DNA from 4 places in the Enterobacter sp. 4974935 genome. Region 1 is predicted to be linked to each of the others. Evidence: predicted binding sites of a transcription regulator. Region 1 holds the regulator's gene; each other region holds the start of a gene.
What was found. The regulator sigma-54, encoded in region 1, starts transcription at its own class of promoters, with help from an activator protein. The targets are predictions, from matches to a motif close to GTTGGCACANNTTTCGCTNT.

Region 1 (7,816 bases):
AGATGCGCTCATCGTGCCGGGCGGCTTTGGCGCGGCGAAAAACCTGAGCACGTTTGCAACGCAAGGCGCGGCGTGCCATGTCGATCCCGATTTGAAAGCGCTATCGCTGGCGATGCATGCGGCAGGTAAGCCGCAGGGCTTTATCTGCATTGCGCCAGCCATGCTGCCGAAGATTTTTGATTTCCCGCTGCGGCTCACGATCGGAACCGACATTGATACTGCTGAAATTGTCGAAGATATGGGCGGCGAACACGTGCCATGTCCGGTAGACGACATTGTGGTGGATGAGGACAATAAAATCGTCACCACACCGGCGTATATGCTGGCGCAGAACATTGCCGAGGCTGCTGCAGGCATTGAAAAGCTGGTGGACAGAGTGCTGGTTCTTACCGAATGAGTCGTAAATTATCCCCTGGCGGGTGGTTAAAACGGATCCTGCTGCGTATTGTGCTGGTCCTGGCCGTTTTTTGGGGCGGAGGCATTGCGCTGTTCAGCATCCTGCCCGTCCCGTTCTCGGCCGTGATGGCAGAGCGGCAGATTAGCGCCTGGCTCTCGGGTGATTTTGGCTATGTTGCCCACTCAGACTGGGTCGGCATGGATGAAATCTCCCCGTGGATGGGGCTGGCGGTCATTGCGGCAGAAGATCAGAAATTCCCGGAGCACTGGGGTTTTGACGTGGCGGCTATCGAGAAGGCGCTGGATCATAATGAACGTCATGAAAACCGCGTCCGCGGTGCGTCGACGCTTTCTCAGCAGACGGTAAAAAATCTGTTCTTATGGGACGGTCGCAGCTGGGTGAGAAAAGGGCTGGAGGCCGGGCTGACGCTGGGCGTCGAGACGGTGTGGAGCAAAAAACGCATTTTGACCGTCTACCTGAATATCGCGGAGTTTGGTGACGGCGTGTTTGGCGTCGAATCGGCATCGCAGCGCTATTTTGGCAAGCCCGCCAGCAGGCTGACTATGTCCGAAGCGGCACTGCTTGCCGCCGTGCTGCCGAACCCGCTGCGTTTTAAGGCCAGCGCGCCGTCAGGCTACGTGCGAAGCCGCCAGGCGTGGATTATGCGCCAGATGCGTCAGCTGGGTGGGGAAGGGTTTATGGAGCGAAATAATCTTATGTAAAGCGGGTAAGCGCAGCGCTACCCGCCGACGTGGCGAACGTTAATCTTCGTCAAACCCGGCGTTAAACAGGGCAATCACTGCCGCCAGCGCTTCTTTTTCCTGCGGGCCGGTGGCTTCAACTTCAATCTGGCGGCCTTTGGCAGAATCCAGCATCAGCAGCGCAATCACGCTGTTGGCTTCTGCCTCGGTTCCCTCATCGTTGCGCAGCAGCACCTCAGCATCAAAACCCTGCATCAGTTCAAACAGCTTCATCGCCGGGCGCGCATGCATGCCCAGCTTATTGGTGATTTCGACGGTCTGTTTTACGGTCATGTTTTGCGTTTTTCCAGCGTGCGATGACGGGACTGGACGTTCTTCCCGCGTGAGCGGAAGTAATCGGCCAGCTGTTCGGCAATGTAGACCGAACGATGTTTACCGCCGGTACAGCCAATCGCCACCGTCAGATAGCTACGATTGTTTGTCTCCAGCATAGGTAACCATAGCTCAAGGTAGCTTCGCGTCTGGTAGATAAAATTGTGTACTTCTGTGTGTCGGTCGAGGAACGCCGCCACCGGCTTATCCAGACCGGTCATCGGACGCAGTTTCGGATCCCAGTGTGGGTTCGGCAGGAAACGCACATCAAAAACGTAATCCGCATCGATAGGGATACCGTGCTTAAAGCCGAAGGATTCAAACACCATCGTCAGTTCGCGCTCGCGCTTGCCGAGTAAGCGAGTACGCAGCATTTCCGCCAGCTCGTGGACGGACATTTCTGAGGTGTCGACAATCAGGTCGGCCCGGGAACGCAGCGGCTCAAGCAGATCGCTCTCTTTATCAATGGCGCTTTCCAGCGAAAGATTTTTACTCGAGAGCGGATGCAAACGACGTGTATCGCTGTAACGGCGGATCAGCGTGTTGCGGTCAGCATCCAGGAACAAGAGCTGAGGCGAGAAGCACTCCGGCAGGCTGTTCATTGCCTGCTCGAAGATTTCCGGCGATTCCGGCATGTTACGCACGTCAATACTGACGGCGGCAGAGATTTGCCTGTCCGCCAGCGTCCGCGCCAGATCGGGTAACAGCACTACCGGCAGGTTATCTACGCAGTAAAATCCCATGTCTTCCAGCGCGCGCAGGGCCACGGACTTCCCGGACCCCGAACGACCGCTGACGATCATCAGCACCATGTTCCGTTTCTCCTCAGGGAAGCCGTTCTGAAGGCCCTTTCCCGATTATGCCTCATCCTGATTGCCTTCTGCTTCAGTGATAATTTGATAAAGTTCTTCATCACTTTGAGCTGAGCGCAGTCGACGACAAATGGTTTTATCCGCCAGACGTTTGGCAACCAGCGACAGCGTGTGCAGGTGGGTTTTGGTCTGATCGGCAGGAACCAGCAGCGCGAAGAGCAGATCCACAGGCTGGTTATCGATGGCGTCAAAAGCGATAGGCGTTTCCAGTTGCACAAACACCCCCACGGCACGCAGCGTATCTTCTTCCAGCTTGCCATGCGGGATCGCAATGCCATTGCCGATGCCGGTACTGCCCATTTTTTCACGGGTCAGAATGGCTTCAAACACGATCTGCGGCGGCAGACCCAGCTGTTTTGCGGCCAGCTCACTGATGATTTCCAGCGCACGTTTTTTGCTCTGGCAGTGAACGCCACTGCGGGTACAATCCTGGTTAAGGACATTGCTCAGTTGAAGAGCGGAATCGTTGTTTATCATAATTTCACCTAAGCGCTAACTGTACAAATGGCCTGTTGTGTTTCACAACAGGCCGTCCTGCACCCGTTAACTGCCCGGACAATTAGTGTTGTTTCAGTTTATCTTTATGTTTATTGAGCTGTCTCGCAAGCTTATCAATCAAGCCGTCGATAGCCGCGTACATGTCTTGCCCTTCCGCACTGGCATGAAGTTCCCCTCCGTTGACGTGCAGGGTCGCATCCGAGATATGCGTCACTTTCTCCACTTTCAACACAACATAGACCTGGTTGATCCTCTCGAAATACTGCTCGAGTTTCGCGAACTTAGCGTTTACAAAATCGCGTAAAGCCTCAGTAATTTCGACGTTATGTCCGGTGATATTGAGCTGCATAGTGTCTTCCTTATCGGTTGTGTCAAACCAGTTGTTTACGCTGGTTAGACGGCGGAATGGATAAAGACTCTCGATACTTCGCGACAGTACGGCGTGCCACCATAATACCCTGATCGGACAGCATGGTGGTTAACTTACTGTCACTGAGTGGCTTCGCGGGGTTCTCCGCGGCGATCAACTTCTTCACCAGGGCGCGAATAGCTGTTGACGAGGCTTCGCCGCCGCCTTCGGTGTTCACGTGGCTGGAGAAGAAATACTTAAGCTCAAAAATACCGCGTGGGCTGTGCAGATACTTCTGCGTGGTCACGCGGGAAATGGTTGATTCATGCATCTCGACGGCCTGGGCGATGTCCGCCAGCACCATCGGTTTCATAAATTCTTCGCCCTGCTCAAAGAATGCCTGCTGCTGTTCGACAATACAGCGGCTGACGCGCAGCAGCGTGTCATTACGGCTTTCCAGACTCTTAATCAACCAGCGTGCTTCCTGAAGGTTGCTGCGAATGTATTGATTATCAGCGTCGTTACGGGCGCTGGTGCACATGGAGGCGTATTGCTGGTTGATTTGCAGGCGAGGAATGCTGTCGGCGTTCAGTTCAACGACCCAGCGGCCATTGTGTTTTCTCACCAGCACATCAGGAATAACGTATTCCGGTTCGCTGGTCTGGATAGATTGCCCCGGACGCGGATCGAGTGACTGGATCAGATTCACCGCTTCCTTCAGCACCTCTTCTTTGAGGCGCGTGACGCGCATCAGGGTGCGGAAGTCGTGATTTGCCAGCAAATCCAGATGCTCGCTGATGATGAGCCGGGCTTCATCAATCCACGGTGTCTCTTTGGCAAACTGCGAAAGCTGGATCAGAAGGCAGTCGCGCAGATCTTTCGCGGCGACGCCAATCGGGTCGAAACGCTGAACGCGTTTCAGGACGGCTTCGATCTCTTCCAGTTCAATCTCGTCATCGCCGATGCTTTCCAGAATCTCGTCCAGCGTCACGGTCAAATAGCCCGTGTCGTCAACGGCATCGACAATCGAGGTGGCAATGGCGCGATCGGTATCGGAGAAAGGCGTCAGCTCCACCTGCCACATCAGGTAGTCCTGAAGCGACTGGGTAGTTTCGCCCTGGTAGACCGGGAGTTCATCGTCCTGGTAATCTGCACGCGTCCCGGAAGGGGTACCCGCGGTGTAGATTTCATCCCAGCTGGCATCCAGCGGCAGTTCCTCCGGCATCTCTTTCTGTTCGAGCGCATCTACGGAGTCGAGCGTTTCTGTGTCCTGCGTCTGCTGAGCGTCTACCTCGTCATGAAGATCGGTTTGCTCCAGCAGCGGATTGCTGTCCAGCGCCTGCTGGAGCTCCTGCTGGAGTTCTAACGTGGACAGCTGCAACAGACGGATTGCCTGTTGTAGCTGCGGCGTCATGGCCAGTTGCTGGCTGAGCCGTAATTGCAAACCTTGCTTCATGTTCAGAGCGTTTTTCTCCGGTTCGGCGTGACTTAACCTCTACCCTATCAGAGTCTGAAGTCTTCCCCAAGGTACACGCGCTTAACATGCTCATCTTCGAGGATTTGCTGTGGCGTGCCGTGGGCAATCAGATGGCCCTGGCTCACTATGTAGGCGCGCTCACACACGGCCAGCGTTTCACGAACGTTGTGGTCCGTGATCAGTACGCCAAGCCCGCTGTCGCGCAGGTGCTCAATAATACGTTTGATATCGATAACGGAGATGGGGTCAACGCCCGCAAACGGTTCATCCAGCAGGATAAATTTCGGGTTTGCTGCCAGCGCGCGCGCAATCTCAACGCGGCGGCGTTCACCACCGGACAGCGCCTGACCGAGGCTGTCACGCAGATGTTCGATATGAAACTCTTCCATCAGCTCGTTCGCACGGTCAGTGCGCTGCTCGCTGGTCAGATCGTCACGGATCTGAAGCACGGCCATCAGGTTGTCGAAAACGCTTAAGCGGCGGAAGATGGAGGCTTCCTGCGGCAGATAGCCGATGCCACGACGCGCGCGGGCATGCAGTGGCAGCAGGCTGATATCTTCATCATCGATGATGATGTTGCCGGCGTCACGCGGGACAATGCCCACCACCATGTAGAAGGTCGTGGTTTTACCCGCCCCGTTAGGGCCAAGCAAACCCACGATTTCGCCGGAGTTGACGGTCAGACTGACATCTTCGACGACGCGGCGGCCCTTATACGCTTTCGCGAGGTTTTTTGCAGTTAAAGTTGCCATAACGAATTAGTTACTCTTTTTCTGTGCCGGAGCCTGGCCGTTGTTCTTGTCCTGCAATTGCGAAGGCACAAGAACGGTCGTGACGCGTTTGCCTTTTTCACTGGAGGCCTGCATTTTCTGCTCTTTCACCAGATAAGTGATCTTGTCGCCTTTGATATTGCTGTCCAGCTGTTCCAGGTAAGCATTACCGGTCAGGATGACCAGATCCTTCGCCAGTTCATAGTGCATATGCGAGGCATGGCCTTTCACCGGCTTGCCGTTGTCCTGCATCTGGTAGAAGGTAGCCGGGTTGCCATAACCATCGATAATCTCTTTGCCCTGCTCGCCGCCCGGTCGGGTAACGACCACTTTGTCGGCGTTGATTTTGATGGTGCCCTGGGTCATGACCACGTTGCCGGTAAAGGTGACGACGTTACCCTGCATATCCAGAGACTGGGTATCGGATTCAATATGAATCGGCTGTTCGGTGTCGCCAGTCACAGCAAGCGCGGGAAGACTGGCCGCCAGCAGCGCGCTGGCGATAACAACTTTAAGGCTGAGTTTGTTTGTTTTGAATTTCATAGGAGGTTCTAACCTTTTCAATCAGCTCGGCGTTTTTGCTGCGTAAGTTCCCGCGCATTCTTAAACCGCTGGAATTAAATGTTGTGCCATACAGGGTGACTAAATCCTGCGACGTGACATCCTGGGTGACCAGGTTGATCTGGGCGTTATCCGTCGTAATTTTTCGCAGTTGCGCGTCAGCGGTCAGGGCGTTGACTTCAACGTGACCATACAGGTAAAGCATACGGTCATTTGTCAGTTTTGCCCGGTCAGACTTGATAGACCACGTCGGCACTTTGTCCGTATCAAAGGTGGTCATGACCGGTTGGGTAAACCACGAAGTACCGTCATCTGAAAAATATTCTACATGCTGAGCAACGAGGCGATAGTTCAGCGCGCCTTCCGGGCTATAGACCACGGTGTCGCTGTGATCGCTTTTATAGGTCGGGTCGCTCGTGTTAACCACTTCCGCTTGCGTATCTTCGCGGTCAGCGAGGTTTACGCCAATCAGTACCAGGGCGACAAGCGCAAGCAGAATGATAACCCAACGTCTGGTTTTACTCATATCGATTGCCCTTTCGCCTCATCAAGCTTGCCCTGCGCCAGCAGAAGCAGATCGCAGACTTCACGGACGGCGCCGCGGCCACCGTGAATATGGGTAACGTAATCAGCACGCGGGATCAGCAGCGGGTGCGCGTCAGCCACGGCGATGCTCAGACCCACCTCCGCCATGACTGGCCAGTCGATCAAATCATCCCCGACGTATGCCACATTCTCTGGTGCAATGGCCAGTTTTCCCAACAGATCCCGGAAGGCTACCATCTTATCAGACTGCCCCTGATAGAGATGGGTAATGCCCAGCGTTTCACACCGATCTTCTACCAGTTTAGCTTTCCGCCCGGTGATGATTGCAACTTCAATACCGGACGTGAGCGCACAGCGGATACCGTAACCGTCGCGAACGTTAAAGGCTTTCAGCTCTTCGCCGTTATTGCCCATATAAATCAGACCGTCGGAGAGCACACCATCCACATCGAGGATCAGCAGGCGGATATTTTCCGCCTTTGCCATCATGTGGGCGCTCACCGGGCCATAACAGGTTGCAAGGGATGCACCCGCATTACTCATTGTCTTATCCTTCATTACACTACGCCAGCGCGCAGCAGATCATGCATATGTACCACACCCAGCAGTTGGTCGCCATCGGCAACCATCACTGAGGTAATATGACGGGACTGCATCAGGTTCAGTACATCTACCGCCAGCGTGCCCGGACGGACGCGGATCCCGCCTGGTGTCATTACATCAGCGATGCCCAGCGTTCGGACATCCACACCCATATCGAATACCCGGCGCAGGTCGCCGTCGGTGAAAATGCCCTGAATCTTCATCAGATCGTCGCAGATAACCGTCATGCCCAGGTTTTTACGGGTGATCTCCAGTAACGCGTCGCGCAAAGAGGCCTCTTTGCTGACGTGCGGGATCTCATCCCCGGTGTGCATAATATCGTTGACCCGCAGCAGCAGTTTGCGCCCGAGCGCGCCGCCGGGGTGAGACAGAGCGAAATCTTCAGGCGTAAAACCGCGGGCTTCCAGCAGCGCAACGGCAAGGGCATCGCCCATCACCAGCGCGGCGGTTGTGCTGGAGGTCGGCGCCAGCCCCAGCGGACAGGCTTCTTTCGGCACCTTCACGCACAGGTGAATATCTGCCGCACGCGCCATGCTGCTTTCCGGGCGGCTGGTCATGCAAATCAGCGGTACGTGCAGACGCTTCAGCACCGGGATCAACGCCAGGATTTCATTCGATTCCCCGGAGTTGGACAGCGCAATAACCACGTCCTGCGGCGTAACCATGCCGA
Region 2 (7,816 bases), 3.0 Mb from region 1:
AACCCGCACCACGCTGGTGGTGGATGAAACCATGGTCGATCTCTGGTTCGATGCTCCCCCGCCGCCGCCGCTGGCCGCCTTTAACCCGGAGGCCGCGGTGATTACGCTGGGTTCCGCAGGCAAAAGCTTCTGGGGTGGGCTTCGTCTCGGCTGGATCCGCGCCTCGTCCCGCACTATCGCCACGCTCGCACAGACGCGCGACACGCTGGATCTGGGCTCTCCGGTGCTGGAACAGCTGGCCACGCTGTGGCTTATCGAAAACAGTGAAACCTTCCTGCCTGCCCGGCGGGAAATGCTGGCAGAACGGCGTGACCGCTGCGGCCAGATGTTACGGGAGCATTTCCCCGAATGGCGGTTTCAGGAAGCGGAGGGAGGACTTTCATACTGGATTGAACTACCCGGCATGCTGGCGACTCAACTGGCGGCACGTGCGGAAACGACAGGCATCATTATGGGCACCGGCACGCGCTTTGGGCTTTCAGGCGCGTTTGACCGCTACCTGCGTATGCCCTTCTCACTCAATTCGCCAGAACTTGAAGAGGCATTACTGCGTATCAAACCGCTGTGGCTTGCCTTAAATAAAAGTACACCGCCAGTAAAACGGAGCCTGGTGTAAATTATTCGCCAGAAACAATAAAAACAGCTGACTGTAACGCATGCAGTCAGCTGTTTTCATGAAGAACAACTTAATGTTGAGGAGGAATCGGGAAGCCTTTCAGCGAAATAATGAAATTTTCACCTTCTTTCTTTATTTTCGCACCGGTATCACACCAGTCAGACGCAATTCGAAAGAACTCATCGCTTCCGACATTCCAGCCAAGACGAACATGTTTCACATAGCCCGAACGTAACAGATTGCAGGCCTCGTTGTAATCGCTGGCAGTCGATAGTTGTTGTTTCATTTTCTCTTCTTCAGAAGTTTACGTAGTGCTTTGATTTCTTTAGGAGTAAATGGATTTACGCTCTCTTCTTCCGTATGCTGATTATCAACATCCTCTTCCGATACTCCCGCCTCTTCTACTGCTTCAAATGCCAGCAGCAGCAGTTTCTCTGTGGTCACGCTTAAATTCTCATTATTGTCTTCCGCATAGTGGCGGAGTCTTTCTTTTAGCGCTTCATCAATTTTAACGTTTAAAACCGCAGTTACCATGATTGTCACATCCTTTCGGAACACGTGTTTAATTTAATACACGAAGATAAGTTTGTTATCCAGATATATATTTTTTTGCTTATGACAACAAAAAGACGCCCGATAATAAAATGACAGTCTATTATTACAGGTTTATGACATTATTATTTCAGTTCAATGAAGGAGATATTGCACGAACAAAATAGGCACATAATTGAGAAGGTTTATATAGGGGGAAACTTCAGAGAAGAACACAAATGGGTGGGGGCCCTGCCAGCTACATCCCGGCACCCACGTCGTCTGCCCTGGCTGCTTCCTTCCGGACCTGACCTGGTGAACAGAGTAGCGTTGCGGGAGAACCAACAGAGCCCCCATTGAGAGCGTTGATAACCAACGCGCTGGCGCATTATCCCTGTGGAGCACCTCAATTGCAAGCCGCTGGCAACTGGATGCTGGATTATTGCGCAAACTGACCCGACAATCTTCTTTATCTTCGTATAACATTACCCTTCGCTGAATTCCCGCTGGAGAAACAATGGACGAACACGACTCTTTCCCACAGCGAGTGTGGCAAATCGTGGCCTCGATTCCGGAAGGCTGTGTTACGACCTATGGGGAAGTCGCCCGACTGGCGGGCTCTCCGCGCGCAGCGCGTCAGGTTGGCGGCGTGCTAAGAAGGCTTCCGGAGGGAAGTACGTTACCATGGCACCGGGTCGTTAATCGCCATGGTGCCATTTCCCTCACCGGGCCAGACTTGCAGCGCCAGCGTCAGGCATTACTCTCAGAAGGGGTGCAGGTGTCCGGGACGGGACAGATAGATATGCAGAAGTATCGCTGGGAATACTGACGCCCTCTCCCGTCAAGATGAAGAGGGCGAAAGAAAGTTACAACTGTGTTGGCGGTGTAGGCAAGGTCGGCTGATTGGTCTGCGTTGCCACAGGCACTTCAGTCTGCTGCACCGGGACCAGGGTCAGGTCGATTTTGGTGCCCCCTTTGTTGACCGCTTCCTGCACGGTATCGGTGATAAAGACCAGCTTATCGTTGATCGTTACCGCCGCGCTCAGGAGGATACGCGCGTTAGGCTGAACGTCAGACGGGTTGTACGGCAGCACAAAGCTGAACGGCGCCTGTTTACCCTCTGTACGAACTGCACGCTGTGCAAGGACTTTAGACGGTGCATCCGCCAGAGACGCATCGGATAACGTGACCGTTAAAACCGCGTCCGGCGGCAGAGCGACTTTCTGTTTGATCCAGATGGTACCGGACACGTTAGGCTGTCGAATAGCTTGCTGTGAAAGGGTGTTAATCCCGTTTGGGGTCGCCGTTGGCACCGCTACATCGGCACTCTTATCCGCACAGGCGGACAACGCCACCGCCATTGCAACACCGCTTAACATAGGCACGAGTTTCATTGAAGTCTCCTTATCATCAATGCACCGGCGGGATCGATCCCATCCGATGTCGTTTTATTCACATAACGTAAACAAGTGTGGCACAAATCACGGATTTATGCCTAATTTTGCCCAGGTATTAAGATAATTCTACCCATCGGACCACTATCGTTTCTGCGTTATACTCAGCGTATCTTTCGCCACGGCGTTTATTGAGGACCACTATGAGTCAGGCACTGAACAATCTGCTGACATTGCTGAACCTGGAAAAAATAGAAGAAGGGCTTTTTCGCGGACAGAGCGAAGATTTAGGCTTACGCCAGGTTTTTGGGGGCCAGGTCGTGGGGCAAGCGCTATATGCCGCTAAGGAGACCGTTCCGGCAGACCGTCTGGTGCACTCATTCCACAGCTACTTTTTACGCCCCGGTGACAGCGCTAAACCGATTGTGTACGACGTGGAAGTTCTGCGTGACGGCCAAAGCTTCAGCGCTCGCCGTGTGGCGGCCATCCAGCATGGGAAACCCATCTTCTACATGACCGCCTCCTTCCAGGCGCCAGAGCCGGGCTATGAGCATCAAAAACAGATGCCGTCTGCCCCATCGCCGGACGATCTGAAATCGGAAACCGAAATTGCCCGCGCACTCGCACATCTGCTGCCGCCGCAGGTAAAAGAGAAGTTTCTGTGCGATAAACCGCTGGAGATCCGCCCGGTCGAATTTCATAACCCAATGAAGGGGCATACTGCTGAGCCCACCCGCCAGGTGTGGATCCGCGCCAACGGCAGCGTACCGGCAGACTTGCGCGTGCATCAGTATCTGCTGGGTTATGCGTCGGATTTCAACTTCCTGCCGGTTGCGCTACAGCCGCACGGCGTGGGATTCCTGGAAAAAGGGATGCAGGTCGCCACGATTGACCATTCCATGTGGTTCCATCGTCCTTTCGATATGAACGAGTGGCTGCTTTACAGCGTAGAAAGTACCTCTGCGTCCAGCGCACGCGGTTTTGTTCGCGGGGAGTTTTACACCCAGGATGGTGTGCTGGTGGCTTCTACCGTGCAGGAAGGTGTGATGCGTAATCGCGGGTGAGGTAAAAAGCCCGGTCGCTACGCTTACCGGGCCTGCAAATTTCACTTTTTCAGGCCGGGTAAGGCGAAGCCACCACCCGGCAAGGCACTCAAATTATGCGTTGTACGCATTCTCGCCGTGGCTGTTGACGTCCAGACCTTCGCGCTCCTGCTCTTCCGGTACGCGCAGCCCCACGGTCATATCGGCCAGCTTGTAGCCGATAAAAGCTACAACTCCCGACCAGACAACCGTAATCGCGATACTTTCAAGCTGGACCAGCACCTGATGCATCATGGTCACGCCTTCAGCATAACCTACGCCGCCCAAAGATTGTGCAGCAAAGATTCCGGTCATGATACAGCCGATAATGCCGCACACACCGTGTACGCCGAATACATCACACGGATCGTCAACGCGCAGAATACGTTTCAGTGCGGTAACGCCCCACAGCCCCGCCAGACCCGCGACGATACCGATCAGCAATGCGCCGCCCACGCCCACGTAACCGCATGCTGGCGTAATACCTACCAGACCGGCAATCGCCCCAGAACAGGCACCCAGCAGGGATGGCTTGCCGCGAACGGCCCACTCGCCAAATACCCATGAGAGGATGGCCCCGGCAGTTGCCACCACGGTATTCACGAAGGCCAGCGCGGCGATTTCGTTAGCGGCGCTGGCTGAACCTGCGTTGAAGCCGAACCAGCCAAAGTAGAGGATGGCGGTGCCGGTAAAGACCATCGGCAGGTTGTGCGGCTTAAATGCTTCTTTCCCGAAGCCCACGCGCTTACCAATCAGGTATGCGCCTACCAGACCTGCTACGGCGGCGTTGATGTGAACAACGGTACCGCCCGCAAAGTCCAGAGCGCCATGGGAAGCCAACAGACCACCGCCCCAGACCATATGCGCAATCGGGACATAGGAGAGCGTCAGCCAGACCACCACGAAAATCAGTACCGCAGAGAAGCGGATACGCTCAGCCAGCGCGCCCACAATCAGCCCCACGGTGATGCACGCGAATGAGCCCTGGAACGCGACATGAATATACTGATAGAAGCTGCCCATTACCGCGGTCAGTTCGATATTTTTCAGCATCGCCCAGTTAACGTTGCCGAAGAAGGCGTTGCCCTCCCCGAAGGCCAGCGAGTAACCGTAAACCACCCACAGCACGCACACCAGCGCGAACGTGACGGCAACCTGCGTCAGCATGGAGAGTACGTTCTTGCCGCGGATCAGGCCGCCGTAAAACAGCGCGATCCCCGGAATCGTCATGAACAGCACCAGCGCGGTGCAAATCATCATAAAGGCGTTATCGGCTTTGTCTGCCACAGCAGGTGCAGCCATTGCCAGGCCCGGCAGCAGTGCCAGCGAACCCAGACCTGTTTTCATTGTTGCTTTCATCATTTTCTCGATCCCTATCACTGTGTGCCAGGAGTTACTTACAACGCCGCTTCGTCAGATTCGCCGGTACGGATGCGAATGACGCGCTGTAGTTCGGCAACGAAAATTTTGCCGTCGCCAATTTTTCCGGTGTAGGCCGCTTTGCTGACGACATCAATCACCTCATCAAGCTGATCGTCGGCAATCGCCACATCAATCTTCACTTTTGGCAGGAAGTTAACGCTGTATTCCGCCCCGCGATAAAGCTCGGCATGACCTTTCTGACGCCCAAAGCCTTTCACTTCGGTGACAGTCAGTCCCTGAATACCCATGGAAGACAGCGCTTCACGCACGTCTTCGAGTTTGAATGGTTTGATTACCACCGTAACCAGCTTCATATATCCCCTCCAGTCAGAATTCGGTAATGGCCGCAGCTAACACGAGAGGTATATTGCAAAGGGTGTGCCAGAAGTGAAATGTGAGGAGGAAAGCGCCGCGGCGCGCATGCGCCGCGAAGGGGTGAAAAAAAACGCACCATGGCAGTGCAGGGTGCGTTTCAGTTTTGCACCAACGGTTAAGACTGTTAGCGCATTGCCTTGTTATGGTGCATCAGGCGCTGAGCGACTCCTCCTCGCGCACGCTGGCGGCCAGCTCGTCGCCTGCCAGCTGCAACTGATACATCTGCCAGTAGCGTCCTTTCGCCTCGAGCAGCGCTTTGTGCGTACCCCGTTCAACGGCCTGGCCACGGTGCAGCACCAGAATGGTATCGGCATCGACGATCGTTGAGAGGCGGTGAGCGATCACCACCAGCGTAGTGCGATCCCGCACGGCAGCCAGCGCCAGCTGGATCGCCTGTTCGGTACCGGAGTCGATGCTTGCGGTCGCTTCATCCAGAATCAACACCTGCGGCGTCTCAATCAGCACGCGCGCCAGCGCCAGGAGCTGCTTTTGCCCGACAGAGAGGTTATTGCCTTGCTCGCCCAGCCGGGTATTGATCCCCTCGCTTAACCCGCGCGCCAGATCTGCCAGCTGCACCGTTTCCAGCACCTCCCATACCTGCTCAGGCGTGAAAGATCGTCCCAGCGTCACGTTGGCATAAAAGGTATCCGCCAGCACTACCGGATCCTGCTGCACCATCGCGACGCCTTTACGCAACGCGTTGTGGCTAAGCGCGGAAAGAGGCCGTCCATCCAGACGGATCTCCCCCTGCGTCAACGGATAGTAGCCCATCAGCAAACTGGCGAGCGTGCTTTTGCCGCTGCCGGTATGCCCAACCAGGGCGACAAAACCGCGCGACGGTACCTCGAGGTTGATATCCTGCAAGACAAGCTGATCGTCGCGGTAGGCAAACGAGACATGATCAAACGCTATGGATCCACTTTCCAGCGGACGTTCATCATCGCCATAGGTCTGACGCGGCCTGTCCATCAGCTCAAACACACGCTCACCCGCGACTACCGCCTGTTGCAGCATCGATTGCTGCGTAGTGAGTTCAATCAGCGGTTCGTTAAGACGGCCAAGGTAACTGATAAACGCGTACAGCACTCCCACCTCAATGGTTCCGCGCGTCGTCAGGCCAAACAGCATCAACATCCCGCACAGCACCAGCGCAGAGAAGAGGCTCAGCAGCGGGCGTAACAGGAAGCCGTCCAGACGTAACGTCTGCATCCGCGCCATATAGTGCGAGCGGCTGGCTTCTCCCATTCGCTCGCCAAAACGCGCCTGCTGGCGAAACTGCTGGATAACGCTCATGCCGTTGATCACTTCGTTGAAGCCATCATTGATATCTGCAAGGTAAGCGCGCACGCGACGAACAATCGGCGTGCTGTAGCGCTGGTAAATTACCATCACAATCAGCACCGCCGGGAAAATAGCGATCGCCACCAGCGCCATCCGCCAGTCCAGACTGAACATCGCCACCAGCATCGCGCCAATCAATGCGGCACTGCGCAGAACCGTTGCGACAACGGTCACATAAAGGTCGCGGATCACCTCGGTGTCATTGGTGACGCGCGAAATAACCTGCCCGACCGGCTGGGTATCAAACTCGCTCAGCGGCTGACGCAGCGCGGCATCCATCACATCCGTGCGTAGCTGCTGGACCACGCCCACGGCGGCCCGGTTAAACAGCAGCGACTGCGCATAGTGCAGCCCCGCCGCCGTCAGCTGTAGCCCGACATACGCCACACCCAGCCCCGCCACCAGCCCCAGCGGCAGATAGCTTTTCGCCACCATGTTATCGATAAAATAGCTGATAAGCAGCGGACCGGTCACCTCCGCAATCGCGGCGATCCACAGTAACAGCACGGCGATGGAAAGCGGTTTGCGCCACGGTGAGCCATAGGCGAGCAGCCGTTTTAACGTCGGCCACATCTGTCCAAACTTACGCATCGGTGACCTCCTCATCCAGCGCAGCTTCAAGCTGTTGATAGCGGTACATATCCCGATACCAGCCGGCCTGCCCGGCAAGCTGCTCATGCTGACCACGCTGAGCAATATGCCCGTGCTGAAGCACCAGAATTTCACTGGCTTCGGTAAGGGCCGACAGACGGTGCGCGCTGATGATGACCGTGCGCCCCTCCCCCCACTGGCGAAGGTTATGCAGAATTTGATGCTCGGTACGCCCGTCAACCGCGGACAGCGCATCATCCAGAATCAGGATCTCAGCGTCCAGCAGCAGCGCGCGGGCAATAGAGATACGCTGTTTTTGTCCACCGGAGAGCATAACGCCCCGCTCACCCACTTCTGTGTCGTAGCCCTGCGGCAGGCGCAGAATATCCTCATGGACGCTGGCTAAGCGCGCCACATGCTCGATCTGGTCCTGTGTCGCCGTCGGGCACCCGAGCGCGATATTG
Region 3 (7,816 bases), 4.1 Mb from region 1:
ATCCTGAATCAGCACTTCCTGGCCGGCGGCCATCACCGTCAGCCAGCGACAGGTGTTTTCCAGCTGACGCACGTTGCCCGGCCACGCCAGACGGGTGAGGGCGGCATCCGTTTCCGGATGAAGCTGCTTGGCTTCCACGCCCAGCTCGCGGGCCGCCACCTGCAGGAAATGTCGCGCCAGACGCGGGATATCTTCCCGACGCTCGCGCAGCGGCGGCAGGTGGACGCGGATCACGTTCAGACGATGGAATAAATCCTCACGGAATTTCCCCTCCTGTACGCGCAGCTCCAGGTTCTGGTGCGTCGCGGCGATAATGCGTACGTCCACCTTCACCGGCGCATACCCGCCCACGCGGTAAAACTGTCCATCTGCCAGCACGCGCAACAGTCGGGTCTGTACATCCAGCGGCATATCGCCGATTTCATCCAGGAAAAGCGTGCCGCCGTCAGCCTGTTCAAAGCGTCCCTGACGAATGGTATTGGCTCCGGTAAATGCCCCTTTTTCGTGGCCGAACAGCTCAGATTCAATTAAATCCTTAGGGATCGCTGCCATGTTCAGGGCGATAAAGGGGGCTTTCGCCCGCGGGCTGTGGCGATGCAGGGCGTGTGCGACCAACTCTTTACCGGTCCCTGATTCACCATTAATCAAGACGCTGATAGACGAACGCGAAAGACGCCCGATGATGCGAAACACGTCCTGCATGGCTGGCGCTTCACCGATGATGTCCGTCGTTGGTCCAAAGTCGGGGGCATTGCGGGGCTGCTGTTGCTCCTGATAGTGGCTGATAGCGCGCTCAACCAGCGCAACGGCTTCGTCGATATCAAACGGTTTTGGCAGGTAATCAAACGCGCCCTGCTGGTACGCGCTGACGGCAGCATCCAGGTCGGAGTGGGCGGTCATTATGATGACCGGAAGCATAGGGTGGCGCTGTTTGATCTGCTTTAAGAGCGCCAGTCCGTCCATTCCCGGCATGCGAATATCCGAGAGCAGAACGTCCGGCGTTTTGGTGGTGAGTGCGTCGAGCACCTCGCTGCCACTCTCAAACGTCGTGCAGCTTAATCCCGCTCCTGTGAGCGCGCGTTCAAGCACCCAACGGATGGAGCTATCGTCATCGACTACCCAGACTATCCCTCGTTGCATAAACGTCACCTTTATTTTTTAATCGGCAGGAAAACCGAAAACTCGGTATGTCCCGGCCAACTGGTAAATTCAATTTTGCCGGAGTGTTGGTCAATCAAATTTCGGGCTATGGATAACCCCAGCCCGGTGCCGCCTTCGCGACCGCTGACCATCGGGTAGAACAGGGTGTCCTGGAGATGCGGCGGGATCCCCGGTCCGTTATCTTCCACATCAATACGTGCTGCCAGACGATAACGTACGCCGTGCAGCGTCAGCTGGAACGCGGTGCGGGTACGCAGAATAATTTCGCCACCCTCCGGGCCCAGCGCCTGCAACGCGTTACGCACAATGTTCAACAGCACCTGTTCAATCTGGTCCGGATCGTGCGCCAGCTCCGGCAGGCTTGGGTCATAGTCACGCACCAGCGTGACGTTATCCGGCAGCTCCATCGAGACGAGTTTCACCACCCGCTCCGCGACCTTGTGAATGCTTTCTGAAACGTGCATCCCTGGCTGCTGCGGCCCGAGCAGGCGATCGACCAGATTACGCAGACGGTCCGCCTGCTCAATAATGACGTTGGTATACTCCGCCAGGGCAGGGTCAGGCAGCGCTTTGGTCAAAAGCTGTGCCGCACCGCGTAAGCCGCCCAGCGGGTTTTTGATCTCATGGGCCAGCCCGCGCACCAGGTCGCGCGCCGCAATCTGCTGCGCATGCTGAAGCTGCTCCTGGCTGAGACGACGCTGGTTATCCATCGGCGCCATTTCCAGCAGAATCATGCCATCTGGCAGACGCTGTGCGGTGAGGGACAAAATATGCGAGCGTCCGTCAATCACCAGCGTCACTTCGTTATCGGTGAAGCCCTGACCCGCCTGCAAACTCTCCTGCATCAGGCCAATATTCAGCGAGAAATAGCTCAGCAGTTCTGGCAGCGGCGTGCCAAACAGTTTACGGGCGCTTTGGGCGAGCAGCTGCTGCGCCGCCGGGTTGGCGTAATGCACCGCCAGCTCGTCGTCGACCAGCAAAATACTGTTAATTAAAGAATTGAGGATCTGCCCAGCATCGGGCAGCGTGCCAGTTGCCATTCAGCAGTCTCCTGGAGTCGTTGCACTATTTTAGTGCAGTATAGCGTTTTAGAGGTAAAAAGCGCGTGAGATCAGGTTGTTGGTGGAGAAAAAAGCCCATCCGAAGATGGGCTAAAGTTTCCACGGCAACGACTCCCGACGCGTATGCGCCGGGTAAAACAAATCAATTAAACGCTGTAGTACAGTTCGAACTCAACCGGGTGCGGCGTCATGCGAACGCGGTCGTTTTCTTCGGTACGCAGCGCGATGTAAGCGTCGATAGCTTCATCGGTGAACACGCCGCCAGCGGTCAGGAACTCGCGGTCTGCGTCCAGCGCCTGGAGGGCTTCTTCCAGAGAGCCGGCAACCTGTGGGATCTCTTTCGCTTCTTCTGGCGGCAGGTCGTACAGGTTTTTGTCCATGGCTTCGCCCGGATGGATCTTGTTCTTGATACCGTCCAGACCGGCCATCAGCAGTGCTGCGAAGCACAGGTATGGGTTAGCCGCCGGGTCCGGGAAGCGCACTTCGATACGACGCGCTTTCGGAGACGCAACCACCGGGATACGGATAGAAGCAGAACGGTTACGGGCAGAGTACGCCAGCATTACTGGTGCTTCGTAGCCAGGGACCAGACGCTTGTAGGAGTTAGTGGTTGGGTTCGCCAGGGCGTTGATCGCTTTAGCGTGTTTGATAACACCACCGATGTAGTGCAGCGCCTGCTCGGACAGACCCGCGTACTTGTCGCCAGAGAACAGGTTAGTACCGTTCCTGGACAGGGACATGTGGCAGTGCATACCGGAACCGTTGTCGCCAAACATGGGTTTTGGCATGAAGGTCGCGGTTTTACCGAAACGGTGCGCAACGTTGTGCACAACGTATTTGTAGATCTGAATCTCGTCCGCTTTTTTGGTCATGGTGTTGAAGCGGGTGGCGATTTCGTTCTGGCCAGCCGTTGCCACTTCATGGTGGTGCGCTTCAACAACCAGGCCCATCTCTTCCATGATCAGACACATGGTAGAACGGATGTCCTGTGAAGAATCGACCGGAGGAACCGGGAAGTAACCGCCTTTCACGCCCGGACGGTGACCTTTGTTACCACCTTCGTACTTGGTGGAAGAGTTCCATGCGCCTTCGATGTCATCGATAGCGACGTGGGAACCAGAAATGGAAGCACCAAAACGGATGTCGTCGAACAGGAAGAACTCTGGCTCTGGCCCGAACAGAACGGTGTCTGCAATACCGGTAGAACGCAGGTACTCTTCAGCGCGTTTTGCGATGGAGCGTGGGTCACGGTCATAGCCTTGCAGCGTGCCAGGTTCCAGGATATCGCAGCGGATGATCAGCGTAGGTTCTTCGTAGAACGGGTCAATGAGCGCAGTGGTTGCATCTGGCATCAGAACCATGTCGGATTCGTTAATGCCTTTCCAGCCGCCAATGGAGGAGCCGTCAAACATTTTGCCTTCTTCAAAGAATTCGGCGTTCACCTGATGAGCAGGGATCGTGACGTGCTGTTCTTTACCTTTGGTATCGGTGAAGCGCAGATCAACAAACTTCACTTCATGTTCGTTCAGCATCGTCAAAACGTGTTCAGCGGACATACTTAACTCTCCAGATTGGTCATTGTCGTCGTGGTAACGAGGTCTTCAAATCGGCTGGGCTGCCATATTTTTACTGTATTTCTGTAAAGCGAAATCTGTGCCAACTTTTAAAACACCCCAAAAAGGCGTTATCATGCGCACCATAGTGCAGAAGGGCTGCACCACATTGGATTCGTTGCACCATTATAGTGCTTCAGTGTGAACATTGAGCACCATATTGGTGCAATTTACGTTAAAGTGCCCTTTTACCGCTCCGTGAAAGCGATCACAAAGCATCTCTGCAATACTTGTTTGCGGGGGATGTTTGTGATCCTGTTTTGTAGTGCGATTAATCCGTGTACAATAACGCGCTATTTCTAAATGCCTGAGGCAAAGTTGTGATCGAAAAATTGCGTAATATCGCCATCATCGCGCACGTCGACCATGGTAAAACTACCCTGGTTGACAAGCTGCTACAGCAGTCCGGTACGTTTGATGCTCGTGCCGAAACTCAAGAGCGTGTGATGGACTCCAACGATTTGGAGAAAGAGCGTGGGATTACCATCCTCGCCAAAAACACCGCTATCAAATGGAATGACTACCGTATCAACATCGTTGATACCCCAGGGCACGCCGACTTCGGTGGTGAAGTTGAGCGCGTGATGTCCATGGTGGATTCCGTGCTGCTGGTGGTTGACGCATTTGATGGCCCTATGCCGCAAACGCGCTTCGTGACCAAAAAAGCATTTGCCCACGGCCTGAAACCTATCGTTGTGATCAACAAGGTTGACCGTCCTGGCGCGCGTCCTGACTGGGTTGTTGACCAGGTCTTCGACCTGTTCGTTAACCTCGACGCGACCGACGAACAGCTGGACTTCCCTATCGTTTATGCGTCTGCGCTGAACGGTATCGCCGGTCTGGATCACGAAGACATGGCGGAAGACATGACTCCGCTGTACCAGACGATTGTTGACCGCGTTCCTGCGCCAAACGTTGACCTGGAAGGCACCCTGCAAATGCAGATCTCCCAGCTCGACTACAACAACTATGTTGGCGTAATCGGCATTGGTCGTATCAAGCGCGGTAAAGTGAAGCCTAACCAGCAGGTCACTATCATCGATAGCGAAGGCAAAACCCGTAACGGTAAAGTCGGTAAAGTTCTGACTCACCTGGGTCTTGAGCGTATCGAGAGCGACATCGCTGAAGCGGGCGACATCATCGCTATTACCGGTCTGGGTGAACTGAACATCTCCGATACCATCTGCGATCCGCAGAACGTCGAAGCGCTGCCAGCCCTGTCCGTTGATGAACCAACCGTATCCATGTTCTTCAACGTCAACACCTCTCCGTTCTGTGGTAAAGAAGGTAAGTTCGTTACCTCTCGTCAGATCCTTGACCGCCTGAACAAAGAGCTGGTGCACAACGTTGCGCTGCGCGTTGAAGAAACCGAAGACGCTGATGCATTCCGCGTTTCCGGTCGTGGTGAGCTGCACCTGTCTGTTCTGATTGAGAACATGCGTCGTGAAGGTTTCGAGATGGCGGTATCCCGTCCGAAAGTTATCTTCCGCGAAATCGATGGCCGTAAACAAGAGCCATTCGAAAACGTAACGCTGGACGTTGAAGAGCAGCACCAGGGTTCTGTCATGCAGGCACTGGGTGAGCGTAAAGGCGACCTGAAAAACATGAATCCAGATGGCAAAGGCCGCGTACGTCTCGACTACGTGATCCCAAGCCGTGGCCTGATCGGCTTCCGTTCTGAGTTCATGACCATGACCTCCGGTACCGGCCTGCTGTACTCCACCTTCAGCCACTATGACGACATCCGTCCGGGCGAAGTGGGCCAGCGTAACAACGGCGTACTGATCTCCAACGGTCAGGGTAAAGCGGTTGCGTTTGCGCTGTTCGGTCTGCAGGATCGCGGTAAGCTGTTCCTGGGTCACGGTGCTGAAGTTTACGAAGGCCAGATCATCGGTATTCACAGCCGTTCTAACGACCTGACGGTAAACTGCCTGACCGGTAAGAAACTGACCAACATGCGTGCGTCCGGTACTGACGAAGCAACGGTTCTGGTTCCACCGATCAAGATGACGCTGGAGCAGGCTCTGGAATTCATCGATGATGACGAACTGGTAGAAGTGACGCCTCAGTCAATTCGTATCCGTAAACGTCACCTGACCGAGAACGATCGTAAACGTGCTATGCGCGGTGCGAAAGAAGAGTAATTCGGTTATGCCGTAGGCCGGGTAAAGCGCAAGCGCCACCCGGCAACGAAAAGCCGCTGAGCGATCAGCGGCTTTTTTATTAGAACGAATAACGTAACCCTAAACGGATCCGGTACTGCTCGCGGTTGTAATCATTCCATCGGTCCAGCCACTGTAGTTCGAGGTACGGCAGCCAGTTTCTGTCGATCTTATAGCTGAACTTGTTGGTAATTTCCCAGTGATGATCTTTGCCATTTTTGCTGTGGTAATCATTCACCCGCTGGAAAAAATGCGGCTCAAAGGTGTAGAAAAACGCATCCGTCACTTTGAAATTCCAGTAGTTGGCGAATTCGTGCGTGTCGTTTTTATCCATCTGCCCGTTATAGTCCGGCGTATCGTAATTGTTATGGTTATAGCGATAGCGGAACGTCAGATTGAACCAGTCCGTAAATTTATAGTTAGTATCTAAATAGAGTGCTCCACCCGATCCTGCGCTGCTGTCATTGATCAAGCCGCCGGGCTGGAAGGTGAGTTTGTCGGTCGGTTTGAAGAGCGGATACCAACCCTCGATTTCGTTATAGCTGTGCTTCAGTTCGTCCCATTTCCCCACGTTATAAGCGTTGGTGAACATCAGCCCCGCGCCCATATCGAAGTTATAGCCCGCACGCAGGATCACCTCGTGCAGCTCAGAGGCCGTATTGTACGCTTCGCGCGTTTCGACATAGGCCCCGGCAAAAACCGGGCAGGACACAGACGACACGATCAGTACGGTGATGATTCTATTCATAATTTGTCCATGTATCAGGTACAGAAAGGCCTCCCTCCTGATTAACAGGAAGGACATATTGGCCGGATTTATAGTTATAAAGTGACTGCTGACGCTTTATTGTTGGTGGTTATCTCAGGGGTATTTGCTGTCTGTTTTTTCCGTTTTCCAATCTCCTCGATAATAAAGGCGAAGCGCGCTTCGTTGAGTTTATAAAACAGCCCCATGGTCACGGCAGCAACGATCGCCAGGCCGCACGGCCAGAGGAAAATCAGCTGACGCAAACCCAGCAGCGTGCCCGCGCTCTGCACGGCATGGGGAACGTAGCCAATCTGGGTCAGCATTATGCCGGGCAGAAAACCGGCGAGCGCAGCGGAGATTTTGCGCGAGAAGGTATAGCCGGTATACACCGACCCTTCGGCGCGAATCCCGGTTTTCCACTCGCCGTAATCAACCGTATCCGGCACCAGCGCCCAGTTCAGGCTGTTCACAAACGCCGTGCCGAAGAAGGCCATGCAGGAAAAGAGCACAAACAGCAGGGAGCTGGTCCCCCAGAAGAAATTCAGCACGTCGCCCACCGCCCACAGCGCCAGCCCGCCCAGATAGACCGGTTTCTTGCCAAAGCGCTTTACCGCACCGGGCACCAGAAACACGCCAATCAGAATGCAGCCCATGCTGAAAAAGCCCATCCACGACAGGAGATGCAGATCGTTCAGCACGTACTGGGTGTAGTAGACCTGAATCGCCAGCTTGATGTTAAACGCGGCGAGGGTACAGAGGTTGGCGATGCACAGCACCAGCAGCGGCGGATTGCGGAAAATTGCGCAGAATGATTTCAGAATGCCGGGCTTATGGTGATCGGGCGTAAGCTCGACGTAGCGCTCTTTCACCCCGCTGTAGCACCACCACATGCAGAACAGCCCCCCGGTGACGAACACCAGCGCAGCCACCAGATAGCCGAGTGAGGGCTGGCTGACGAACAGCGCCTGAATCGGCATAAAGCCGACGGTGCAGAGCAACAGTCCTACCGTTGCGCCGCCCTGACGCCACGCCGCAAGCTGCGCGCGCTCGTTCGGGTTTTTGGTGATGGCC
Region 4 (7,816 bases), 1.2 Mb from region 1:
TGATCGACAAGCTCAATGCGCAAATGAATCTTGAGCTATTTTCTTCCCTGCTTTATCAGCAGATGAGCGCCTGGTGCAGCTATCACAGCTTTGAAGGGGCTGCCGCCTTCCTGCGTCGTCATGCCCAGGAAGAGATGACGCACATGCAGCGTCTGTTTGATTACCTGACGGACACCGGCAGCCTGCCGCGCATTGATAACGTGGTATCGCCTTTCGCCGAGTACGGCTCTCTTGATGAACTGTTCCGTGCCACCTATGAGCACGAACAGCTGATCACCCAGAAAATAAATGAACTGGCTCATGCCGCCATGACCAGTCAGGATTATCCAACCTTTAATTTCCTTCAGTGGTATGTGGCTGAACAGCACGAAGAAGAGAAGCTGTTTAAATCCGTGCTGGATAAATTATCTCTGGCAGGTAAATCCGGGGAAGGTCTGTACTTCATTGATAAAGAGCTGTCGACGCTCGACACGCAGAATTAATAGAAAAGCGGTGCTGAGTTTTCAGCACCGCTTTATTCAATGACGGCAAATTTTACTTTCGTGCGTGGAAAATCCGTCTGCTGCCGGAATGAATTTTCCGCGCGCTGCCAGAAACGCCACCAGCTCCGCGGCTGTCATTTCCGAAGCTGAACAGGTATGGAAACGCGCCGCTTCGCCAAAGCGGGCATGTATCGCCTCAACCAGACTCTCCTTCGTATAACGCTCACCTGACTCAATCATCATATTCAGCACGTCGTGTCCGTGAATTGACATCATTACCTCTCGCAAATAAAAAGCAGACTAAATGCTCCCTCCACGGCACGCTTTGCGCTGGCGCAGGTTCCCCCTTTCTTTTTGTAAATTAATCATTACACCCTATGTAACGGTGATTTGACGAGATGGTGCTTTTCCCTTACTCTGCGCCGCAGAATGAGTCGCGGTATGGAAGCGTTGTAGAGGAAAGCGTGAAGAACAGAACTCTGGGAAGTATTTTTATCGTCGCCGGAACGACAATTGGCGCAGGAATGTTGGCCATGCCGTTGGCTGCCGCCGGCGTCGGGTTTGGGGTTACCGTAGTGCTGCTGGGCGGTCTTTGGGCCCTGATGTGTTACACCGCGCTATTATTGCTGGAGGTTTATCAACATGTCCCTGCCGATACCGGCTTAGGCTCCCTGGCTGCACGCTATCTTGGACGCTACGGGCAGTGGATCACCGGTTTCAGCATGATGTTCCTGATGTACGCGCTGACCGCCGCCTACATCAGCGGCGCCGGGGAGCTAATTGCGTCAAGTATCAATGACGGCTTCGGTGCGTCGCTTTCACCGGAAACAGGCGCCATTGTCTTTACGCTGATCGGTGGCGGTGTGGTTTGTGCGGGCACGTCGCTGGTCGATCTGTTTAACCGTTTTTTGTTCAGCGCCAAAATTCTCTTCCTTGTTGTGATGCTGGTGCTGCTGGCACCGCATGTGCACAAGGTTAACCTGCTCTCCCTCCCGCTTGAGAAAGGTCTGGCGCTTTCGGCCATCCCGGTGATTTTCACCTCTTTCGGTTTTCATGGCAGCGTGCCGAGCATCGTGAGCTATATGAACGGGGATATTCGCAAGCTGCGCCGCGTCTTTGTGATCGGCAGCGCCATTCCGTTGATTGCTTACCTGTTCTGGCAGCTGGTGACGCTGGGCAGTATTGATTCCACCACCTTTATCGGCCTGATGGCAGAGCATTCTGGTCTGAATGGATTCCTGGTTGCCCTGCGTAACGTGGTGGCCTCTTCACACGTGGAGCTGGCGGTACATCTGTTTGCAGACCTGGCGCTGGCAACCTCCTTCCTCGGCGTGGCGCTTGGCCTGTTTGACTATATGGCGGATCTTTTCCAGCGTCGCAATACCGTTGCCGGACGCCTACAGACGGGGGCGATGACCTTCCTGCCGCCGCTGGCCTTCGCGCTCTTTTATCCGCGCGGGTTTGTGATGGCGCTAGGATATGCTGGCGTGGCGTTATCGGTACTGGCCCTGCTGCTGCCTTCCCTGCTGGCGTGGAAGAGCCGCCAGCAACATCCGCAGCAAGGATACCGCGTGGCGGGTGGTAAGCCGCTGCTGTGCGTGGTGTTTGGTTGTGGGGTGGTGATTATTCTGGTGCAGATTTTGATTGCAGCGGGGATGCTGCCGGAAGTGGGATAAAAAAAGGGGCTATGAATAGCCCCTTTTTTCAGTGCAGACAGCAACTCTTAAACTTCTTACCGCTCCCGCACGGACACGGATCGTTACGTCCCACCTTCGACCCGTTCACGATCGGCTTTTTCGCTTCCGGCTGCTGCGGATTAGCCACCCAGTAGTTGTACAAACGCAGCGCCGCAGGCTGAATGCTCTCGATGCTGGCCATATACTCCTCTTCGGTCAGCGCTTCCAGCTTCTCGCTGTTCTCTTCCGTTCCGTGCAGGGCAATCACCGCCAGATCCGCTTCCAGCGCTTCCGGCAGGGATGACCAGTCCGTCAGCGCCACGCCGCGCATGTAGCCATAGCACCACTCTTCCACTACGGTATAGCTCTGACCGTCAACGTCGTTATAGCCAAACAGCGGTTCAAACTGATCCGGGTATTCGCTCAGGCGCTCGGCAATATCGTTCATGTGCTTAAAGCAGAGATCGATAAAACGGTTCATTTCACGATCGTTTTTCCAGCGTGGAATATACTTCTCACCACCCCATACCGCTACCAGCCAGGTGTCGGGCTCCACCACAACGGGACCGGAAAGTACTGCGGTAAGCATGCCGTCCAGTTCGGACACGTCAATCACGGATGCATCGTCGTGTCCGTAAGAGATTAATGTCTCTTCCAGCCACGCCATCTCGCTTTCATTTAATGGGCCTTCAGCCATTGCTGATACTCCTGATAAAAAAAACGATCCTGACATATATCGCCGCGCATGCCTATCTGAAGTTTAGGTCTTTATTGCTGCAAAAACGTGCAAATCGTGACCGTTGCACAACTTATGGGCTTTGTTGTTAAGGAGATGTGATCTCCGCTGTAAATTCATCTCATCCCGCAAAGGCGCATAAAACGGCGCTCTATACTCAACGTGTTGTGACCCGGTCAAGGGATTAACCATTCTGGCAACCTTTTTGCTTAATGTTCTGCGCGCTTCGCGGTGCGTGGGATCCTCGCCGTATTAAGCACGAGATTGCTTCTAAAGTGCATTTTGTTCTCGCTCTTGTTTTTGGATTTACGATGCCATCAGGCGTTCGGGTTTATACCTGGTGCAAAAACCTCTTTGCTAAGGAACATAATAATGTCGCTGAAATTTACCAAAACTCCCCTCTCCCTGTTGCTGGCCGGTTGTCTGGTGACGGCCTTTTCTGCACAGGCCGATATCGTGATCGGCGTGGCCGGGCCGTTCACAGGCCCGAACGCAACCTATGGCGATCAATACTGGCATGGCGCTACGCAGGCGGCGGAAGACATTAACGCCGCTGGCGGGATCAACGGTGAGAAAATCAAACTGGTTCAGGGCGATGACGCCTGCGAACCCAAACAGGCCGTTGCCGTCGCCAACCGCTTAGTCGATCAGGATAAAGTGAAAGCGGTCGTCGGCCACTTCTGCTCCTCGTCGACCATGCCCGCCTCCGAGGTCTATAGCGATGCCGGGATCCTCTCCATCACCCCCGGCTCAACGAACCCGCTTATTACCGAGCGGGGCATGAGCGATATGTTCCGCATGTGCGGACGTGACGACCAGCAGGGCCAGGTCGCCAGCGATTTTATTCTTGATAAGCTTAAAGCCAAACGGGTCGTCATCATCCACGATAAAGACACCTACGGTCAGGGGCTGGCGGACGCCACTAAAGCGGCGCTGGCGAAACGCGGCGTTAAGGAAGTGATGTACGAAGGGTTGTCCCGCGGGGAAAAAGACTTTAACGCGCTGGTGACCAAAATTGGCGCACAAAAACCAGACGTGGTGTTCTTCGGGGGCTGTCACCCGGAAGCGGGCCCGCTGGTTCGCCAGATGCGTGAACAGGGCGTGCAGGCGAAGTTCTTCTCGGGAGACTGTATCGTCAATGAAGAGATGGTCACCGCCGCCGGTGGGGCGCAGTACACCAACGGTATTTACATGACCTTCGGTAAAGACCCGCGCCTGATCCCGGACGGAAAAGCCGTCATCGAGAAATTCCGCGCCGGTAAATTTGAACCAGAAGGATACACCCTCTACGCCTACGCGTCTGTGCAGGCTATCGCAGCGGCATTCAAGGCCACGAAAGGGACGGATTCCGCAAAAGCCAGCGAGTGGCTGAAGGCCAACCCTGTCGACACGGTGATGGGTAAAAAAGCCTGGGACAGCAAAGGTGACCTCAAAGTGTCTGACTACGTGGTCTACCAGTGGGACGACAAAGGCAAATATAAAGAAGTGCCATAACGGGACGGAATCTGCTCAACGCCGGCAGGTCTGACTGTCGGCGTAACCCTTTATTCAGGTGCGCGACCATGAGTACATTCTTCCTGCAACAATTAATTAATGGCTTAACGCTGGGTTCGGTCTACGGTCTTATCGCCATCGGCTACACCATGGTGTACGGCATCATCGGTATGATCAATTTCGCCCACGGCGAAGTGTATATGATCTCCGCCTATCTCTCGGCCATTGGCCTGGCCCTGCTGGCGTTTTTTGGACTCCACTCCTTTCCGCTGCTGATCCTGGGAACCCTTGTTTTCACCATCGTGGTCACCGGCGTTTATGGCTGGACGATTGAGCGCATCGCCTATAAGCCGCTACGCAATTCGACGCGTCTGGCGCCGCTGATTTCGGCCATCGGGATGTCGTTGATACTGCAAAACTACGTCCAGCTCAGTCAGGGCCCGCGGCAGCAGGGCGTACCGACCATGCTGGATGGCGTGCTGCGTTTTCACCTCGGCGAAGGGTTTGTCCAGATAACCTATACCAAAGTCTTTATTCTCATCGCCTCGTTCGCGGGCATGCTGGTGCTGACCTGGATTATCAACCGTACCCGCTTAGGGCGCATGTGCCGTGCGGTGCAGCAGGATCGTAAGATGGCCTCCATTTTGGGTATCAACACCGACAGAATTATTTCGCTGGTGTTTGTTATCGGCGCAGCCATGGCCGGGCTGGCGGGCGTGCTGATCACCATGAATTACGGCACCTTTGATTTTTACGTCGGGTTCGTTATCGGCATCAAGGCCTTTACGGCGGCGGTGCTGGGCGGCATCGGCTCTCTGCCCGGTGCGATGCTTGGCGGGCTGATTCTGGGCGTCGCAGAAGCGCAATTCTCCGGGATGGTGAACTCGGATTATAAAGACGTGTTCTCGTTTGGATTGCTGGTATTAATCCTGATCTTCCGTCCTCAGGGGCTGCTGGGCCGCCCTGTCGTGGCTAAAGTGTAAGGAACAACGCGATGACCTCTGACGGCTTTTCCCTGAAGCGCTGCATTCTGGACGCGATTTTTTCCGGAATGATCGCCCTGATTATTTTCGGCCCGATTGCGGGCGTGATACTGGATGGTTACAGCTTTACCTTTGACGGCCAGCGGCTGGCGTGGATTGTAGGCACGGTGATGCTGGGACGCTTTTTGCTGAGCGCCTTTTCAGCTACGGCGGCCGGAAGACGTTTACAGGCGCGGTTTGAATCCGACAATGCGGGGGTGTATGTCCGGCCACCGGCGTATAAAAGCCGCATGCGCTGGATCATTCCGCTGATTGTCACGCTGGCGATCTGCTTCCCGTTTGTGGCCACAAAATACGTTCTGACGGTCGCTATACTCGGACTGATCTACGTCCTGCTCGGTCTTGGGCTGAACATTGTCGTTGGCCTGGCAGGGCTGCTGGATCTGGGTTATGTCGCCTTCTATGCCATCGGCGCTTACGGGCTGGCGCTCGGGTATCAGTATCTGGGGCTTGGGTTCTGGAGCATGCTGCCGCTGGCGGCGCTAATGGCTGCGGGCGCGGGCGCCCTGCTCGGCTTTCCGGTGCTGCGCATGCACGGAGATTATCTCGCCATCGTCACGCTCGGGTTTGGCGAGATCATCCGCCTGGTGCTGAACAACTGGCTCACCTTCACCGGCGGGCCTAACGGCGTTTCAGCCCCTGCTCCGACCTTTTTTGGCCTGGAGTTTGGCCGACGCGCCAAAGAAGGTGGCATCCCTTTCCACGAGTTCTTCGGCCTGACCTATAACCCCAACATGAAGTTTATTTTCATCTATGCGGTGCTTTTCCTGGTAGTCATGCTGGTGCTGTACATTAAACACCGGCTGACCCGAATGCCCATTGGACGGGCGTGGGAAGCGCTCCGTGAGGATGAGATTGCCTGCCGTTCCATGGGGCTCAACCACGTTCTGGTCAAACTCTCGGCCTTCACCCTGGGCGCATCGACGGCAGGTATCGCCGGGGTGTTTTTTGCCACCTGGCAGGGGTTTGTTAACCCCACCTCTTTCACCTTTTTTGAATCGGCCCTCATCCTCGCGATTGTGGTCCTGGGCGGGATGGGCTCCACCGTCGGCGTCGTACTGGCCGCCTTTGTGCTGACCGTCACGCCGGAACTGCTGCGCAGCTTTGCGGAATACCGCGTGCTACTGTTTGGCATGCTGATGGTGGTGATGATGATCTGGCGTCCTCGCGGTCTGATCCGCATCAACCGCAGCGGATTTGCCGTGCGTAAAGGAGTGGCGCCATGAACGCAACGATTTTGCGTGTAGAACATCTGATGATGCACTTCGGCGGGATCAAGGCCTTAAACGACATCAATCTTGAGGTGCAGCGCGGCTCTATTACTGCACTCATTGGGCCTAACGGCGCGGGAAAAACAACCGTCTTTAACTGCCTGACCGGTTTCTACCGGGCCTCCGGCGGCAACATTCTGTTCAATGCACGAAATAAAACCACCAATGTCATTCAGGTGCTCGGCCAGAAACTCCAGCCGGGCGACTGGCTCAGCCCGGCGCAGCTTGGTCAACGCCTGTTCTATAAGATGTTTGGCGGCACGCATCTGGTGAACCGCGCGGGTCTTGCGCGCACGTTTCAGAACATCCGCCTGTTCCGCGAGATGTCCGTTGTGGAAAACCTGCTGGTGGCACAGCACATGCGCGTCAACCGCAATCTGCTGGCGGGGGTGCTGAACACCCCTGCGTATCGTCGGGCAGAGAACGAGGCGCTGGACCGGGCGTTTTACTGGCTGGAGGTGGTGGATCTGGTAGATTGCGCGAACCGTCTGGCCGGGGAAATGTCCTATGGCCAGCAACGACGCCTCGAAATCGCCCGCGCCATGTGCACCGGCCCGGAGATGATTTGTCTCGATGAACCTGCTGCCGGCCTGAACCCGGTGGAGACGCACAAGCTGAGCGAGATCATCCGGTTCCTGCGCGACCACCACGACATCACGGTTTTGCTGATCGAGCATGATATGGGGATGGTGATGGGCATTTCAGATGACATCATTGTGCTCGATCACGGCGATGTGATTGCCAGAGGTAAACCGGCTGAGATCCAGCACAATGAAAAAGTGATTGCCGCGTATCTGGGCACCGACGAAACCGAGGTTAATCTGTGAGCGCACCGATGCTTCAATTTCATAATGTGGACGTTTTTTACGGGGTGATCCAGGCGTTGAAGCAGGTTTCACTTGAGGTAAACAAAGGGGAAACCGTGGCCCTGATTGGCGCTAACGGCGCGGGGAAGTCAACATTACTGATGTCTGTCTTTGGTCAGCCCCGGATCCGCAACGGGCAGATCCTCTTCTGCGGCGAGGATATCAGCCACAAATCCACCCACTATGTTGCCACCGGCGGCATCGCGCAGGCACCTGAGGGACGACGCATTTTCCCGGATATGTCTGTA

Region 2: the regulator sigma-54 is predicted to act here: its motif matches at 5,412-5,431, upstream of glnK (P-II family nitrogen regulator).
Region 3: the regulator sigma-54 is predicted to act here: its motif matches at 3,864-3,883, upstream of glnA (glutamate--ammonia ligase).
Region 4: the regulator sigma-54 is predicted to act here: its motif matches at 3,087-3,106, upstream of AC4OVS_RS08520 (branched-chain amino acid ABC transporter substrate-binding protein).

What each region holds. Positions count from the first base shown of each region.
Region 1 is NZ_JBZWGT010000003.1:314,981-322,796, forward strand. It holds gene elbB (isoprenoid biosynthesis glyoxalase ElbB) at 1-397, shown strand, start outside; gene mtgA (monofunctional biosynthetic peptidoglycan transglycosylase) at 394-1,119, shown strand; gene npr (PTS phosphocarrier protein NPr) at 1,159-1,431, opposite strand; gene rapZ (RNase adapter RapZ) at 1,428-2,282, opposite strand; gene ptsN (PTS IIA-like nitrogen regulatory protein PtsN) at 2,328-2,819, opposite strand; gene hpf (ribosome hibernation promoting factor) at 2,902-3,189, opposite strand; gene rpoN (RNA polymerase factor sigma-54) at 3,212-4,645, opposite strand; gene lptB (LPS export ABC transporter ATP-binding protein) at 4,693-5,418, opposite strand; gene lptA (lipopolysaccharide ABC transporter substrate-binding protein LptA) at 5,425-5,979, opposite strand; gene lptC (LPS export ABC transporter periplasmic protein LptC) at 5,948-6,523, opposite strand; gene kdsC (3-deoxy-manno-octulosonate-8-phosphatase KdsC) at 6,520-7,086, opposite strand; gene kdsD (arabinose-5-phosphate isomerase KdsD) at 7,101-7,816, opposite strand, start outside.
Region 2 is NZ_JBZWGT010000003.1:3,307,483-3,315,298, forward strand. It holds gene yczR (MocR-like transcription factor YczR) at 1-616, shown strand, start outside; gene AC4OVS_RS17145 (hypothetical protein) at 687-902, opposite strand; gene AC4OVS_RS17150 (hypothetical protein) at 899-1,150, opposite strand; RNA gene ffs (signal recognition particle sRNA small type) at 1,398-1,494, opposite strand; gene AC4OVS_RS17160 (MGMT family protein) at 1,665-1,976, shown strand; gene AC4OVS_RS17165 (YbaY family lipoprotein) at 2,014-2,541, opposite strand; gene tesB (acyl-CoA thioesterase II) at 2,745-3,605, shown strand; gene amtB (ammonium transporter AmtB) at 3,699-4,985, opposite strand; gene glnK (P-II family nitrogen regulator) at 5,021-5,359, opposite strand; gene AC4OVS_RS17185 (SmdB family multidrug efflux ABC transporter permease/ATP-binding protein) at 5,571-7,352, opposite strand; gene AC4OVS_RS17190 (SmdA family multidrug ABC transporter permease/ATP-binding protein) at 7,345-7,816, opposite strand, start outside.
Region 3 is NZ_JBZWGT010000003.1:4,420,061-4,427,876, forward strand. It holds gene glnG (nitrogen regulation protein NR(I)) at 1-1,140, opposite strand, end outside; gene glnL (nitrogen regulation protein NR(II)) at 1,152-2,201, opposite strand; gene glnA (glutamate--ammonia ligase) at 2,369-3,778, opposite strand; gene typA (ribosome-dependent GTPase TypA) at 4,156-5,979, shown strand; gene ompL (porin OmpL) at 6,059-6,745, opposite strand; gene AC4OVS_RS22405 (MFS transporter) at 6,820-7,816, opposite strand, start outside.
Region 4 is NZ_JBZWGT010000003.1:1,540,190-1,548,005, reverse strand. It holds gene ftnA (non-heme ferritin) at 1-482, shown strand, start outside; gene AC4OVS_RS08535 (YecH family metal-binding protein) at 519-758, opposite strand; gene tyrP (tyrosine transporter TyrP) at 947-2,158, shown strand; gene AC4OVS_RS08525 (YecA/YgfB family protein) at 2,187-2,855, opposite strand; gene AC4OVS_RS08520 (branched-chain amino acid ABC transporter substrate-binding protein) at 3,267-4,388, shown strand; gene AC4OVS_RS08515 (ABC transporter permease subunit) at 4,457-5,371, shown strand; gene livM (high-affinity branched-chain amino acid ABC transporter permease LivM) at 5,383-6,657, shown strand; gene AC4OVS_RS08505 (ATP-binding cassette domain-containing protein) at 6,654-7,529, shown strand; gene AC4OVS_RS08500 (ABC transporter ATP-binding protein) at 7,526-7,816, shown strand, end outside.